3 regions of the Roseovarius sp. AK1035 genome follow, and region 1 is predicted to be linked to each of the others. Evidence: riboswitches for the same ligand, from Rfam matches in the RefSeq annotation. Region 1 holds a riboswitch; each other region holds the start of a gene.
The links. Region 1 has a riboswitch for thiamine pyrophosphate ahead of RAK1035_RS13375 (ABC transporter ATP-binding protein). Riboswitches for the same ligand answer to the same signal wherever they lie in the genome.
Positions count from the first base shown of each region.

Region 1 (5,163 bases):
CCTTGCCGCGCGCCGATGCCCGGCGAATTTCGACGGCTGTCACCTCAGCCCTCGGGGTCTAGGCGATGGACTGGCAGCGCGATCTGGCGACTTGGCCGCTCAATGCCCAGTCGCGCCGCATTCACCATCCCCCCCACCAATGGCATCTGCAGGAAATGGGCAACGGTCCTCTTGCCCTTTTGCTGCACGGGGCGGGGGCCTCGACCCATAGTTGGCGCGATCTGATGCCGCTTTTGGCCCAGAGCCACCGCGTGATTGCGCTGGATCTTCCCGGTCAGGGGTTCTCGCGCGCGGGAAACCGGCGGCGTCTGGGCCTGCCCGGCATGGCCGGGGATATCGCGGCGCTTTGCCAGTCGGAGGGGTGGCACCCCGATCTGATCCTCGGTCATTCCGCAGGCGGGGCCATCGCGCTGGAACTCGCCACGCGGCTGAGGACGCCCACAGACCAGCCGCCCGACATTGCCTGCGTCAACGCGGCCCTTGGCCCGTTCGAGGGCGTGGCGGGCTGGCTCTTTCCGGTTCTCGCCAAGGTTCTGGCACTCAATCCGCTGACGCCCACGCTCTTTACCCTTGGAACCGACAAACTCACCCGCGCCCGCCGTCTGATCGAGAGCACCGGATCGCGCCTCACGCCCGAAGGTCTCGCTCTCTATGCGCGGCTGATCGGGGACCGTGCGCATGTCGATGGCACCTTGCAAATGATGGCGCAATGGGATGTCGCCCCGCTCTTGACCCGGCTGGGCGCGATCCCCAATCGCTGCCTCTTGATCACGGGCACCGGCGATCTGGCCGTCCCGCCAGACACCTCTGCGCGCGCCGCCGCGCAGATGCCACGGGCGCGCACGCTGTCTTTGGATGGCCTTGGCCATGTGGCCCAAGAAGAGGATGCAGCGCGCATTCTGGCCGCAATCCTTGATCCGGGCAACTGGCCCGACTGATGCGCTTCGGGTTTACGGTGAAACACCGAAACGGCGTTGCTGTTTGATTTGGCGCGATGTTCTACAGGGAAAGCCTGTCAACTTTCTCTGAAACTGCGTTAAGCGCTCAGGCGATGCCATGCGCCGAGGCCGCGCGTGGCAATGGGCTTTCGTGAAACCGCGCACAGCCCCGACCCCGCCCCTTGGCCGCATAGAGCGCCAGATCGGCATCGGCCATCATCCGCACGGGTTCGGGGCTGTCATAGGCACAGCTAAGCGTGATGCCGATACTGCCGGAAATCCGACAGTCCTGCGCGCGATAGGGAACCGGCTCTTCCAGCCGGGCAATCATCCGATCTGCCAAATCGCCCACGGGTGCCCGCTCTGTCATGCCAAGCAGCAGGATCACAAATTCATCGCCCCCTACACGGGCAATCAAATCATCGCTGCGCACCTCGTCGCGCAGGCGCCGCGCCACCTCTTGCAGCACATGATCGCCCGCCGCATGGCCCAAGGTGTCATTCACCTGTTTGAAAAAATCGAGATCGAGATGCAGCAGCGCGAAATCCTGCTCACTCTGCATCAACCGATCCAACACATGGTCAAGGGCGCGGCGGTTCCGCAGTCCCGTCAACATATCCGTAAACGCCTGCTCTTCTGCGGCAATGCGTGCGCCCTGCAAGCGCAGGTTCAGCTTGCGCGAGGCGTCCATCGCGGCGGATTTTGCCTCGATCAAATAGAGCATCTCGGTCGTCAGATCCGTCGCCGCAAAGTCAGCGCCGGTCAGGTCAAAGTCGCGCACCGCCTCGACCACGGAAATCCCGAACGCGAGATTCACCACCGCCCCGCCCCCCGGCACCGCCAAAAGCACGCCCTTGAGCGCGGTATGGGGGGCCGCGCGCAGCCGCAGCCGAAGCCGCGCCCCGGCGCAGGCCAGAAGGTCCGCCATATTCCCCGCCTGATGCGGGCGGCGCAGTTCGATCAGATCCAGAAACCGCATGCCCTGCAGCGCGCGCGCACCAAAAAGCTTGGCAAAGGTTGGCCCCGCCTGCACCAGATGGCCCTCGGCGTCCAGAACCGCATGCATCGGGCAAAGCCCCGCAAGCAGCGGCAAAAGCCCCCTATCCTGAACAGTCATGCCGCGCTTTCCCCAAGCCCCAGAGCAAAGGCCCGCCCATGCGCGAACCCCTCATCCAACAAACGCACCTCAATGATCTCATAGTCCGCGCCATCCCCCTGATGCTCGACCAGCGCAAGCGCGCCATAGTCATCCGCCATGGCGCGCAAAAGCCCGACCACCACCGGGCCAAGCCGCAGATCATGCCCCTTGGGCAGCCCCACATGCAGAGCATAAACCCCCGCCCCTCGGTCTTGTAATTCCAGCGCAGGCAGCCCCAGATCGGCGACTGCAAGGCGCGCGCGCTCTGGCAGATCATCAAGAGAATGCAAAAACTCCACATAATCCACCCCCCCAAAGCGCAACAGACGGCGCAGCGCCTCGGTCGCGGGGTGCGACACCAGATAGGTGCCGATATCCTCAAGCAGTTCGTCACGCCCGCGCGCCAATCGAGCGCCAACCGCGGTCAACACCTCTTCGGTGATGCGCGCCTCATAGACCATCATCGCTTCAAACTCGGTAAAGCCCAGGTCCAACCGTTGAATCGTGCCGATCCAGACATCGCGCCCATAGGTATCCCTGACAAATCGCTCAATCGCGCGGTTGACCAGCCCGTGCATGGCATCCTCCTCTCAGATGCCTGCATCCTGACAGCCAAGGGTTAAGGCCCCCTGAACATCTAAAATCCTCAGTATATTGCAGCCCCTATCGCGCCCTTGTCATCGCAGAGCGCTGCGGCTACATCTGGAGCATCCGTTGGGGTGCCCCTTGGGGCTGAGAGGTCTTGCACCAACCCATCGAACCTGATCCGGCTCGCACCGGCGGAGGGAACGGAAACCGCGCAGCGGCGCGCCATCCCCCTGCCCGCGAGCCCTGTTTGAAGAGGCCGCGCATGACCGCCCCGCCCAGTCTGACCCTTGATGGCCACGCCCGGATTGGCGCTGTACCGGTGTTTGGCCCACTGCGGCTGACCTTGTCCGCCGGGCGCATCACCTGCCTGCTCGGCCCTTCGGGCGTGGGCAAAACCACGGTGCTGCGCCTGATCGCCGGGGTGGATGAGGTGACAGAGTTTACCGGCACGATCACGGCCTCTGATGGCGGGCCACTGTCAGGGCGCATGGCGCTGATGGCCCAAGGCGACATGCTGATGCCGTGGCTCGATGTGCTGGGCAATGTAACGCTTGGGGCGCGGCTGCGCGGGACGCCGCGCGACGTGGCGCGCGCGCGAGAGATGCTGGCGCGGGTCGGTCTGGCCGACCATGCAGACAAGCGGCCTCATGCGCTCTCGGGGGGGCAGAAACAGCGCGTGGCACTGGCCCGCACGTTGATGGAGGACCGCTCCATCGTTCTGCTGGACGAGCCGTTTTCGGCGCTCGATGCCCGCACCCGCGCGCAGATGCAGGATCTTTCGGCCACCCATCTGGCAGGACGCACAGTCCTGATGGTCACACATGACCCGGCTGAGGCCGCGCGCATGGGCCATGCCATCCACATCCTGACCGAAACCGGGCTAGAGGATGTGACCCCGCCCGCAGCCCCGGTGCCACGCGCCGTGGATGACCCCGAAACTCTCGCGGCGCAGGGCCGTCTTTTGGCCCGCCTGCGCGCCCCCGCCTGACAGGAGAAAAAGATGCGCCCCACCGAACACCTCAAATCCCTTGTGGCCACCGATTGGCAGGCCGCCACCCGGCATCCCTTCACCGATCAGCTTGCGGCGGGCACGTTGCCCAAGGCCCGCATGCTCGCCTATCTGCAACAGGATTACCTCTTTATCGAAGATTTCGTGCGGCTTCTGGCCTCTGCCATCGCCCATGCGCCCAGCCTGCCCGATGCGATCCCGGCGGCACAGTTTCTCGGGCTGATCTCGGGGCCGGAGAATACCTATTTCCTGCGCGCAATCGCGGCGCTTGGCGGAACAACAGAGCCACCTGCAACGCCCCATCCGATCACAGCCGAATTTCAGGCACTGATGCGCGCGGCGGCAAAATCAGGCAGCTATGCGCAGATGATTGCGGTCCTCAGCGTGGCCGAATGGACCTATCTGGATTGGGCCAGCCCGCATGCGAACCGCGCCGCAGACTTGCCTTTCTGGTTCGGGGAATGGATCACCCTGCACAGCGGGCCGGGGTTCGAGGGGGTTGTGACCTATCTGCGCGGTCAGCTTGATCAGGTCTGGCCCAGCCTCACCCCCGAGGATCAAGCCGCCGCGCAATCCGCCTTTGTTACGGCAACACGTCTCGAACGCGCCTTCTTTGACGCGGCCCTTGCCGGATACCCCGCCGCATGAGCCGCCTTGTCACCATCGCAAGTTCGACAGCCCTTGCACTCGTGCTCTGGCAGGCGCTGGTGACGCTCGCGGCGCTGCCGCCCTTCATTCTGCCCGGGCCGGCCCGCGTGGCGGAAACCCTCTGGGCCAGCCGCGCGCTGATTGCCCATCATGCCACAATAACGGCGGCAGAGGTGTTGATCGGTCTGGCCCTGGGCGCAATCTTGGGCGGTCTTTCGGCGATTGGTCTGGCCTCTTCGCCCATGGCGCGCCGGCTTATACGCCCGATCATGGTATTCTCCCAAGCGATCCCGGTCTTTGCCCTCGCGCCCATCCTCACGCTCTGGTTGGGCTATGGCCTCTGGTCCAAGGTCGCTATGGCGCTCCTCATCATCTATTTCCCGGTCACATCGGCCTTTTTTGACGCGCTGATGCGCACGCCGCCGCAGTGGCTCGACCTCGCGCGCGTCATGGGGGCGAACCGCGCGCGGCTCATGTGGCATATCCGCGTGCCCGCAGCCCTGCCGGGCTTTGCCTCGGGTCTGCGCCTCGCGGCGGTCTATGCCCCCATCGGGGCGATCATCGGCGAATGGGTGGGGGCCTCCAAGGGGCTGGGCTATCTCATGCTGCTGGCCAATGGCCGCGCCAAGATCGACCTCATGTTCGCGGCCCTCATCGTGCTGGCGATCCTGACGCTTCTGCTGCACGCCGGGGTGGACCGTGGGTGTCGAAAGTGGCTGGATGGCAAGGCGGTGGGGTGAGGAACGGGGGTTTGCGTTGGGTGATGCGGTGTCAGTTTGGGGGTCGCTTTGCGCTCATTGCTTGCGGTTGGGAATAAGCTACGATGTGAGCCGAACTTGTGG
Region 1 covers NZ_CP030099.1:2,794,680-2,799,842, reverse strand. The annotation lists gene RAK1035_RS13395 (magnesium chelatase subunit D) at 1-62, shown strand, start outside; gene bchO (alpha/beta fold hydrolase BchO) at 66-938, shown strand; gene RAK1035_RS13385 (GGDEF domain-containing protein) at 1,045-2,055, opposite strand; gene RAK1035_RS13380 (heme NO-binding domain-containing protein) at 2,052-2,654, opposite strand; TPP riboswitch at 2,782-2,881, shown strand; gene RAK1035_RS13375 (ABC transporter ATP-binding protein) at 2,927-3,652, shown strand; gene RAK1035_RS13370 (TenA family protein) at 3,665-4,321, shown strand; gene RAK1035_RS13365 (ABC transporter permease) at 4,318-5,061, shown strand.

Region 2 (5,163 bases), 1.5 Mb from region 1:
GGGCGATTGCAGCACTCGATCCTCAGCCTGACCTTGTCCTGATTGACGGTAACCTGATCCCGCGTGGCCTGACCCTGCCCGCCCGTGCCATTGTGCGCGGCGATGCGGTCTCGGTTTCGATTGCGGCGGCCTCAATTGTGGCGAAAATCAGGCGCGATCAGATCATGTGGGATTTAGCGCAACAGTTCCCCGGCTATGGCTGGGAACGGAACGCCGGATACCCATCGAAAAGCCACAGAGAGGCGCTCCTAAATCTTGGTGTGACCCCACATCATAGACGTTCGTTCAAGCCGGTGCACAACATATTGTATCAAGAAAATAACTAACCCTCTGATTCAAAAAAGAATTTGACGGCGAATCGGGTTTGACTCATCTTGGTCTCCAACGACCAGAGCGCAGAAGCGCCGGGACAGAGGCAGAAGATGACGACAATGACCAAAGCCAAGGGCGCGCCTGCGCTCCCTCTCAATACGATTATCGCCGGGGATTGCATCGAGGTGATGAACAGCTTGCCAGAGGCAAGCGTTGATCTCATCTTTGCTGACCCGCCTTATAATCTACAGCTCAAGGGCGATCTGCATCGACCCGACAATAGCCAAGTGGATGCGGTCGATGATGCTTGGGACCAATTTGCAAGTTTCGCCGCCTACGACAAGTTCACCCAAGACTGGCTCAAGGCGGCGCGCCGCTTGCTCAAACCTCATGGGGCAATCTGGGTCATCGGCTCTTATCACAACATCTTTCGGGTCGGTGCGGCGCTGCAGGATGCGGGCTATTGGATCCTGAACGATGTGATCTGGCGCAAATCCAACCCGATGCCGAATTTTCGCGGCAAGCGTCTGACCAACGCCCATGAAACGATGATCTGGGCGTCGAAATCCGAGGGTGCGAAGTACACCTTCAATTACGAGGCGCTGAAATCGCTCAACGACGGGGTGCAGATGCGCTCGGATTGGGTGCTGCCGCTCTGCACCGGGCATGAGCGGCTCAAGGATGACAACGGCGACAAGGCGCATCCGACGCAAAAACCCGAGAGCCTGTTGCACCGCGTTCTTGTCGGATCGACCAATCCCGGCGATGTCGTGCTGGACCCGTTTTTTGGCACGGGCACCACGGGTGCCGTGGCCAAGATGCTGGGCCGCGATTACATCGGGATTGAACGTGAGGCGGCCTATCGCAGTGTTGCGGAAAAGCGGCTTGCGAATATCCGTAAATTCGACCGCGACGCGCTTCAGGTTTCGACATCCAAACGGGCAGAGCCCCGTGTGCCCTTTGGCCAGTTGATCGAGCGCGGTATGTTGCGCCCCGGTGAGGTTCTGACCTCGATCAACGGCAAAGCGGCCAAGGTGCGTGCCGATGGCACGTTGGTGGCCGATGGCATCAACGGCTCGATCCATCAGATCGGTGCGCATCTCGAAGGCGCACCCTCATGCAACGGCTGGACCTATTGGTGCTTCAAGCGCGAGGGCAAGGTGGTGCCCATCGACGTGCTACGCCAGCAAATTCGCTCGGAAATGGAAGAGCGACCCAACTGATTACCCAGACACCGCCGGTGCCCAAGGCCTGACTTTCTCGGGCACCATTGACTTGCCCCGCCCTCATGGCGGGGCTTTTTTTGTCATCGGTCCGGTGCAGGCGTGACCAGATCAGCCATCTCGGAAAAAAGCATATCTGGCTGCAACAGTCTCTGTTTCATATCCCAAAGCGCCGCAATGCGCCCCTCCGACAGCACATGCCCGGCCATCGCACCCAGCTTGGCGCGCACGTCCGCTTCGGGCATGGGGGCCTCTGGGCCGCCGCGCGCGTTGACATCGCCTGAGGTCAGTCGCCGCCCGTCCTGCAGGATCGCCGTCACATCAGACCAGCGCCCGTCGGGAAAGCGGGCAGAATGGCGCGGTTCTTCACGCACCGTGATCCGCGCGTGCAGGCGGGCGACCTCCGGATCGTTCAGGCCCGAACCGGTGATGTGCTCTGGCCCGATGCGCCCATGCACCAGCAGCGTGGCAAGCGCAAAACCCAGAGAATACTGCGCCTCGCTCGTCGTCTTGGGAAGGCCCGGGAAAAGCGCGGCGGATTGGGCAAATGTCGCCACTTCAAGCCGCTCAATCTCTGCGGCGCGCAGCCCTTGCTCGACCATCAGAACACGCACCCCTTCCAGCGCGCCATGCGCCCAACGGCAAATCGGATAGGGTTTGATGTAGTTGCGCAGGATGGTCCAATCCTGTCCCAAATCTTCCCAAATACGCGCCACGTCTTCTCTCTCGACCGTAATCGCGGGCGCGCCGGTAAAGCCGCGTTCTGCAAGAAACAGTGACGAAATTCCTACAAGAGCCCCCATTCCCGATCCGTCATGCAACATGGTGGGATTGGCAATCTCGCGCATCATCTGGCTGCGCGGCCCATGATATTCCGCGATCCCCAGAGCCTCGCGCAACACATCCGAGGTCTGCCTGCGCAGATGCGCCCCAAGGGCCGCAACACCCAGCGCATTCCAAGCGCCCGAGGTATGGTAATCGCTGACCGTGGCATGAAGCGCCACACCGACCCGTGCCGCCACCTCATAGCCCATCGCAAGCGCAGTGAGCGCCTGCCGCCCGGTCAACTGTGGATGCTGCCCAGCATAGGCAAAGAGCGCTGGCACCAGCGCGCAGCCGATATGCCCTTTGGTCGGGTTGTAGCCGTCATGCCCATCAAGATTGTCGATCTGCGTAGCAAGCGCCCAAGCCGCCCCAGGCATTGCACAGGTTCGCCCGTCAAATAGCAAAGTTGCGCTGTGTTTGTCACTAGACGCCGCATGAAACTCTACCGCAAAATCGCGTGCAATCTGACCCACCTCCAGTGTCGCGGCCCCCGCAGCCACGCCGAGCGTATCAACCAGCAGGAGGGCAATACGCTCCAGCACCTCTTGCGGAACGTCAAGCGCGGGATCGAGCACGAATTTCGCGACGCGGTCGAACTGAGGGCAGTCTAGAACACAGGACATCTGAGCAACCTTCTGCAAGAGGGACTGCCCCAAAGTGGCGTGTTTACACGCCGGTTTGACGGCTGTTTGCGACATTTCCTGTCTCGCATTCTCCTCTTGCAGCGCGCAGAACCGGCTGTTAGCAATCAGGCATATCCGTTGGGGTGCCCGTGTTCAGGGCTGAGAGGTGCAAAGCCAACCCATCGAACCTGATCCGGGTGATGCCGGCGTAGGGAACGGACCTCAGCACGCCCGGTGCGCACTCCGTCCGTTTCCCCGCAAGATGAGAGGAACGGCAGATGATTGCCACAGCTTTGACAATCGCGGGCTCCGACAGCGGCGGCGGCGCGGGCATTCAGGCAGATCTCAAGACGTTTTCGGCACTGGGCGTCTATGGAACGAGCGTGATTACCGCCGTGACAGCCCAAAACACCTGTGCGGTGACCGATGTGCATCCCATCCCTAACGCGACTGTTGAAGCACAGATTTTAGCTGTTTTAGGCGATATCAGGGTCGATTGCATCAAGATCGGCATGCTGGGCGACGCAGGTCTCATCGAAACAGTGGCGCGGGCTCTGGCGGAGTATCATGGCCCCATCGTCCTTGATCCCGTGATGGTCGCAAAATCCGGCGCGCGCCTCTTGCCGGACGCTGCGCGTGCCGCCCTCGTGGAGCACCTTGTGCCACGTGCCGATCTCCTCACCCCGAACCTGCCAGAGGCGGCAGCACTTTTGGGCATGTCAGAGGCGCGCGACAGTACGGAAATGCAGGCGCAGGGCGCGCTTCTGCGGGACATGGGTGCCGTGGCCGTCTTGATGAAGGGCGGGCACGCGCAAGGCGAGACTTGCACCGATTGGCTGATTGCTGACGCAACATATCGCCTCGACGCCCCCCGCATCGCCACGCGCAACACCCATGGCACTGGCTGCACGCTATCATCGGCCATTGCGGCACATCTCGCAAAGGGACTAACCTTGCCAAAAGCGGTTGAAACTGCCCATGGCTGGTTGCATCGCGCCATTCTCGCCGCAGATACGCTGGAAATTGGCAAGGGCCATGGCCCGGTGCACCACTTTCACGAGGTTTGGACATGACAGGGCCTGTCACCATCCGGGGCGCGGGCATCGTTGGCCTCTGCGTGGCAACCGAACTTGTCGCGCGTGGCATTGACGTTACTTTACGCGATCCCGCACCATCACCCGGCGCGCATGCCTGCTCTTGGTGGGCAGGCGGCATGCTGGCCCCATTTTGCGAGGGCTTTTCCGCAGAAGAGCCAGTGGTGCGATTGGGTCAAGCGGCCGCCGATTGGTGGGCGGCACAGGGAGTTGAGGTAATCCGACGGGGCTCGCTCGTTGTCACCTTGCAGCGCGACCGCCGCGAACTGGATCAGTTCGCCCGCCGAACCATGGGGCATCGATTTGTAACAGGCGAAGAATTGGCCGTGTTAGAGCCGCATTTGGTTGAGCGCCACGACCGCGCACTTTTCTTTCCTGATGAGGCGCATATCAATCCTCGCGCGGCACTGCATCACCTGCACAAGCGCCTGGTGGACGCAGGCGTGCGATTCGAACAAGATGCGGCAGAGCCTCATGGTTCGGTGATCGACTGTCGCGGCCTCGCCGCGCAGGACAGTTTGCCCGATCTGCGGGGGGTCAAGGGAGAGATGCTGGTGCTGCGCAGCCGTGATGTGACCCTGACAAGGCCCATTCGCCTGTTGCACCCGCGGTTTCCACTCTACATCGTGCCACGGGGCGATGGTGTATTCATGCTGGGTGCGACACAGATCGAGAGCACGGAGCGCGGCCGTGCCTCGGCTCGGTCCGTGATGGAGCTGCTGTCGGCTGCCTATGCTCTGCACCCCGCTTTTGGCGAGGCGGAGGTGCTGGAAATTGGCGCTGATGCACGCCCTGCTTTCCCCGACAACCTTCCGCGCGTTTCCCGCAAGGGAGGCACAGTTTATGTCAACGGCCTCTTTCGCCACGGCTTCCTCTTGTCGCCTGCGGTGGCGCGTATGGCAGCAGAGATGGTCTCGGGCGATACTCAGAAACCGGAGTTTTATCATGAAGATCACGGTTAACGGCACTGTGCAGGACACCACTGCACCATCGCTTGATGCGCTGCTGATCGAGCTGGGTTATGGCGCGGCCAAGGTGGCGACTGCAGTGAACGAAAGTTTTGTTCCTGCTGCAATGAGGCCAGAA
Region 2 covers NZ_CP030099.1:1,279,253-1,284,415, reverse strand. The annotation lists gene RAK1035_RS06200 (ribonuclease HII) at 1-326, shown strand, start outside; gene RAK1035_RS06195 (site-specific DNA-methyltransferase) at 423-1,535, shown strand; gene RAK1035_RS06190 (MmgE/PrpD family protein) at 1,619-2,983, opposite strand; TPP riboswitch at 3,113-3,215, shown strand; gene thiD (bifunctional hydroxymethylpyrimidine kinase/phosphomethylpyrimidine kinase) at 3,262-4,056, shown strand; gene RAK1035_RS06180 (FAD-dependent oxidoreductase) at 4,053-5,039, shown strand; gene thiS (sulfur carrier protein ThiS) at 5,023-5,163, shown strand, end outside.
Region 2: another riboswitch for thiamine pyrophosphate. It lies ahead of thiD (bifunctional hydroxymethylpyrimidine kinase/phosphomethylpyrimidine kinase); the one in region 1 lies ahead of RAK1035_RS13375 (ABC transporter ATP-binding protein).

Region 3 (5,163 bases), 310 kb from region 1:
TTCGTTGTCATACCAGCTGAGCACGCGGCAAAGCCGTCCTTCCATCACCCGTGTCTGATCGGTGGCAAAGATCGAGCTGTGGGGATCGTGGTTAAAGTCCGAGGAGACAAGCGGGCGGCTGGTAACATCGAGCACGCCCAAAAGCGCGCCGTTGGCGGCACCGCTGACGGCGGCGTTGATCTCGTCCACGCTGGTGTCGCGCGCGGCCTCGAATGTCAGGTCCACGACGCTGACATTGGGGGTGGGCACGCGGATGGCGGTGCCGTCGAGCCGCCCGGCGAGGGCGGGCAACACGAGGCCCACGGCACGGGCAGCGCCGGTGGTGGTGGGGATGATGTTGAGCCCCGCCGCGCGGGCGCGGTAGAGGTCCTTGTGCATGGTGTCGAGCGTTGGCTGATCGCCGGTGTAGCTATGGATTGTGGTCATGAAACCACGGGTGATGCCGATGCTTTCATGCAGCACCTTGGCCAAGGGGGCGAGGCAATTGGTGGTGCAAGACGCGTTGGAAACGATCACATCCTTGCCGGTCAGGTCCGCATGATTGACGCCGTAGACCACGGTGCGATCGGCCCCGGCTGAGGGGGCCGAGACCAGAACACGCCGCGCGCCGTTCTTGAGGTGGCGGGCGGCGGCGTCGCGGTCTGTAAAGATGCCGGTGCATTCCAGCACGATATCGACATCACCCCAAGGCAGCGCTTCTGGGTCGCGCAGGCCGGTCACGCGCATCGGCCCGCGGCCTGCGTCAATCGTGTCGGCGGTGGTGGTGATCTGACCCCGAAAGCGGCCATGCACGCTGTCGAATTCGAGCAGGTGGGCGTTTGTTTCGACCGGGGCCAGATCGTTGATGGCCACGATCTCGATGTCTTGGCGATCCGTGTCGAGCAAAGCGCGCAGCACGTTGCGTCCGATACGACCAAATCCGTTTATGGCAAGTTTCAGGGGCATGGCATCCTCCGAGAGTTATGTTAGCGCTAACAATTGACGGCGAACATAAACGAATTTCGAAACGAGTCAATGCGGAGGAGTGTCAGTTGCGTTATCGCCAAAAGGCGACATATTCGATCAGATCAATCAGCTTGCGCCCGAGGAACAGGGTGGATTGGCTATCGTTCAATATGACATCTGCACCGAGCGCCACTAGGACGATCCCCCCAAGGCCAATCGCGATTGTGTTGGTCATGCCGCGCGCCTTTGCCGTCTGCGTCCCGCAGGGTATGCAACAGAGGCTGCCGCCATGCAAGCCGGATCAAGGGCCGGGAGGGGGCTGGCCACGGGGCCGGAGGCGCAAAACGGCCCCCGGCACCGTGCACCGGGGGCGTGCGATCAGGTCTGATCACTCGTCAAGGGGCAGGTAGATATCGCCGGCTTCGCGGAACTTTTCGGCCATCGCCGCCATACCCTCTTTCTGGGCCTCGGCGCGGATGTCGTGGCTGATCTTCATTGAGCAGAATTTCGGCCCGCACATCGAGCAGAAATGCGCCACCTTATGCGCCTCTTTGGGCAAGGTCTGATCGTGGAAGTCGCGGGCGGTTTCCGGGTCGAGCGAGAGGTTGAATTGATCCTCCCAGCGGAATTCAAAGCGCGCGCGGCTGAGCGCGTCGTCACGCCGCTGCGCCCCCGGCAGGCCCTTGGCAAGGTCGGCCGCATGGGCCGCGATTTTGTAGGTGATGACGCCGGTTTTCACATCGTCGCGGTCGGGCAGGCCCAGATGTTCCTTGGGGGTGACATAGCACAGCATCGCACAGCCGAACCAACCGATCATCGCCGCCCCGATGCCGCTGGTGATATGGTCATAGCCCGGCGCGATATCGGTGGTGAGTGGCCCAAGGGTGTAGAACGGGGCCTCGTGGCAGCATTCAAGCTGCTTCTCCATATTCTCTTTGATCTTGTGCATGGCGACATGGCCCGGCCCCTCGATCATCACCTGGCAATCTTTGCGCCACGCGATTTTCGTGAGTTCCCCCAGCGTCTCCAACTCGGCGAATTGAGCGGCGTCATTGGCATCGGCGATAGAACCGGGGCGCAGCCCATCGCCCAATGAAAAGCTCACGTCATATTGGCGGCAGATGTCGCAGATGTCTTCGAAATGCTCATAAAGAAAGGACTCGCGGTGGTGATGCAGGCACCACTTGGCCATGATCGAACCGCCTCGGCTGACGATGCCTGTCACTCGGTTTACCGTCATTGGCACCATGTGCAGGCGCACGCCCGCATGGATGGTGAAATAGTCCACGCCCTGTTCGGCCTGTTCGATCAGCGTGTCACGGAACACCTCCCATGTCAGGTCTTCGGCAATGCCATTCACCTTTTCCAGCGCCTGATAGATCGGCACGGTGCCGATGGGCACGGGGCTGTTGCGGAGGATCCATTCGCGCGTGTTGTGGATGTTGCGGCCCGTCGAGAGATCCATCACCGTATCCGCCCCCCAGCGGATCGCCCAGACCAGTTTCTCGACCTCTTCCTCCATCGAAGAGGTGACGGCGGAGGTGCCCATGTTGGCATTGATCTTGACCAGAAAATTGCGGCCGATGATCATCGGCTCCAGTTCCGGGTGGTTGATATTTGCGGGGATGATGGCGCGGCCTGCTGCAATCTCTTGCCGTACGAATTCGGGGGTCACGTAGTCGGGAATATTCGCGCCCCAGTCGTTGCCGTCGCGGTGACAGGGTGTCAATTCCCGCAGCTGGTTTTCGCGGATTGCCACGAATTCCATCTCGGGCGTGATAAGGCCTGCGCGGGCATAGGCCAGTTGGGTGGGGGCCGCCCCCGGCTTGGCGCGCAGTGGCCGGCGCTGAACCGGAAACTCCGGCACCAGTCTATCGCCGGTGACAAAGCCGTTATCCTCGGGCTTGACGTGGCGGCCCTCGTAATCCTCCACAGTCCCGCGCGCCATGATCCACGAGCGGCGAAGCGGCGGCAAGCCTTGGCGAATATCGGTGGTGCGGTCTGGATCGGTATAGGGACCAGAGCTATCATAGACGGCCAGCGGTGCCTCGCCTGCGGTGGGATGGGTCGAGATTTCGCGCATGGGCACTGCGATTTCGGGATAGTGCTGGCCGTTCACATAGATTTTTCTAGAGGCGGGCAGGGGGCCCGTGGTCACGCTCGGGGTGATGTTCTGGGTGGGGACGTTCATTTTGGTGCTCCTCGAGTCAGTTTCTACAAAGAGACCAGATGAGCGTGGCAGGGAGGCAGGAGGGCGGCATATACGCCCCGGTTCAGGCCATGGGATCTGCCGGAACGTGGCATGATCGAGAGCCCTAGCTTCCTACGCCAGTATCAACTGGGTCAGGTTCAAAGGGTCGCGACACTGCAATATCTGCAAAGATGATTGCCAGCCGCCTCTCAGTCCCTCAGTTGGGACTCCCCTGCGTAGGAGAAGCGTATGCGGTAACAGAGGGCCGCGCAACCCGAAGTTTCGGGCCTGCGAGCCCAGAGGCAGATCGGCGCGTTCCAATGGCAAAGCGCCGGGCTGCGCGTATCGCGGCCCGGCGCTGCAGAAAATGTGAGGGCTTGTTTACTGCAACCGGCCCATGGCGACGGCGACATCGGCCATGCGGCAGGAAAAGCCCCATTCGTTGTCATACCATGCCAGCACCCGCACCAGACGGTTGCCGATCACTTTGGTCTGATCAGGGGCGAAGATCGAGCTTTCCTCGGTGTGGTTGAAGTCGATGCTGACCTTGGGTTCGGGATCATAGCCCAGAACGCCCTTCATCGCGCCAGCGGCGGCCTCGGCCACTACGGCGTTGACATCGGCCTTGGTCACGTCGCGCTTGGCGACAAAGGTCAGGTCCACCGCCGAGACATTGGGCGTGGGCACGCGGATGGCAGAGCCGTCGAGTTTGCCCGCGAGTTCCGGCAGCACCTCACCAAGCGCTTTGGCAGCCCCGGTCGAGGTGGGGATCATCGACATCGCGGCGGCGCGGGCGCGGTAGAGGTCATTGTGGCGACGGTCCAGCGTCGGCTGGTCACCGGTATAGGCGTGGATCGTGGTCATGATGCCGCTCTCGATCCCGATCGTATCATTCAGCACCTTGGCCAGCGGCGCGAGGCAATTGGTGGTGCAAGAGCCGTTTGAAATCATCCGCTCAGAGGCCAAGAGCGCGTCATGGTTGACGCCGTAGACCACGGTGCGGTCCACGTTCTTGGCGGGGGCCGAAATCAGCACTTTGCGCGCGCCGCGTTCAAGATGGGTGCGGGCCTTGGTGCCATCATTGAAATTGCCGGTGCATTCGAGCACCACATCAACCCCGTCCCAATCCAACTCGTTCATGTCATAGGTCGAGAACATCTGGATCGGGCCGCGCCCGAGGTCCATCGTCTGGCCCTCGACGGTGATGGGATGGGCAAAGCGGCCATGCACGCTGTCATAGCGCATCAGATGCGCTGCGGTCTCAATCGGCCCGGTTGCGTTCACCTTGACCACCTTGATATCGTTGCGCAGGCTTTCCGAGATATGGGCAAGCGTGGCGCGACCGATACGGCCGAAACCGTTGATTCCTACGGTGATGGTCATGGGCGACTCCTGATAGCTGAATTGGCGTCCGTATAGACGGGGCAGAGGACGCCGGAAAGCGGTAAAAGTCGTTTTCCAGTTGGAATACAGGATGTTAGCGGTAACCTTGCGGGGGTGGGCCTGGCTTTGCCGGTGATTGCGCTAACGCAGGATGGCAGGTTTGGGCGATCGGAAGGCGCAGATTTGCCACCAAGACATAGGGGCGCCCGAGAGCGCCCCTGTCTTTGATCTGCCAGTCCGAACTAGAGGAACGTGAAATCGTCCACGGTGAGCTGCGCGGCGGTGATGCCTTCCACGAGGATCGTGTTGCCATTCACCGTCATTTGAGCGCCGCCCGTCACGTCGACGATATTCATCGCCGTGACGAACCCCGCCAGACCATTGCCGCCGTTGTTGATGTTTTCAACGCCAGTATCAGGATCGAAGCGGCGGATGAAGAAACTGTCCAAACCGTCCTCGAAATCGGTGATCACATCCGCCTCGCCATCGAAGAAGGCGCTGAAGACGAATTGATCGGCCCCGGTTCCGCCGGTGATCACGTCATTGCCAGCACCTGCATTGATCGTGTCATTGCCCGCGCCGCCGTCGATGGTGTCGTTGCGCCCGCCGCCGGCAAGGAAGTCATTGCCGTCGCCGCCAAGGAT
Region 3 covers NZ_CP030099.1:2,487,603-2,492,765, forward strand. The annotation lists gene gap (type I glyceraldehyde-3-phosphate dehydrogenase) at 1-945, opposite strand, end outside; gene RAK1035_RS20395 (hypothetical protein) at 1,037-1,180, opposite strand; gene thiC (phosphomethylpyrimidine synthase ThiC) at 1,334-3,136, opposite strand; TPP riboswitch at 3,249-3,380, opposite strand; gene gap (type I glyceraldehyde-3-phosphate dehydrogenase) at 3,518-4,519, opposite strand; gene RAK1035_RS20510 (nidogen-like domain-containing protein) at 4,762-5,163, opposite strand, start outside.
Region 3: another riboswitch for thiamine pyrophosphate. It lies ahead of thiC (phosphomethylpyrimidine synthase ThiC); the one in region 1 lies ahead of RAK1035_RS13375 (ABC transporter ATP-binding protein).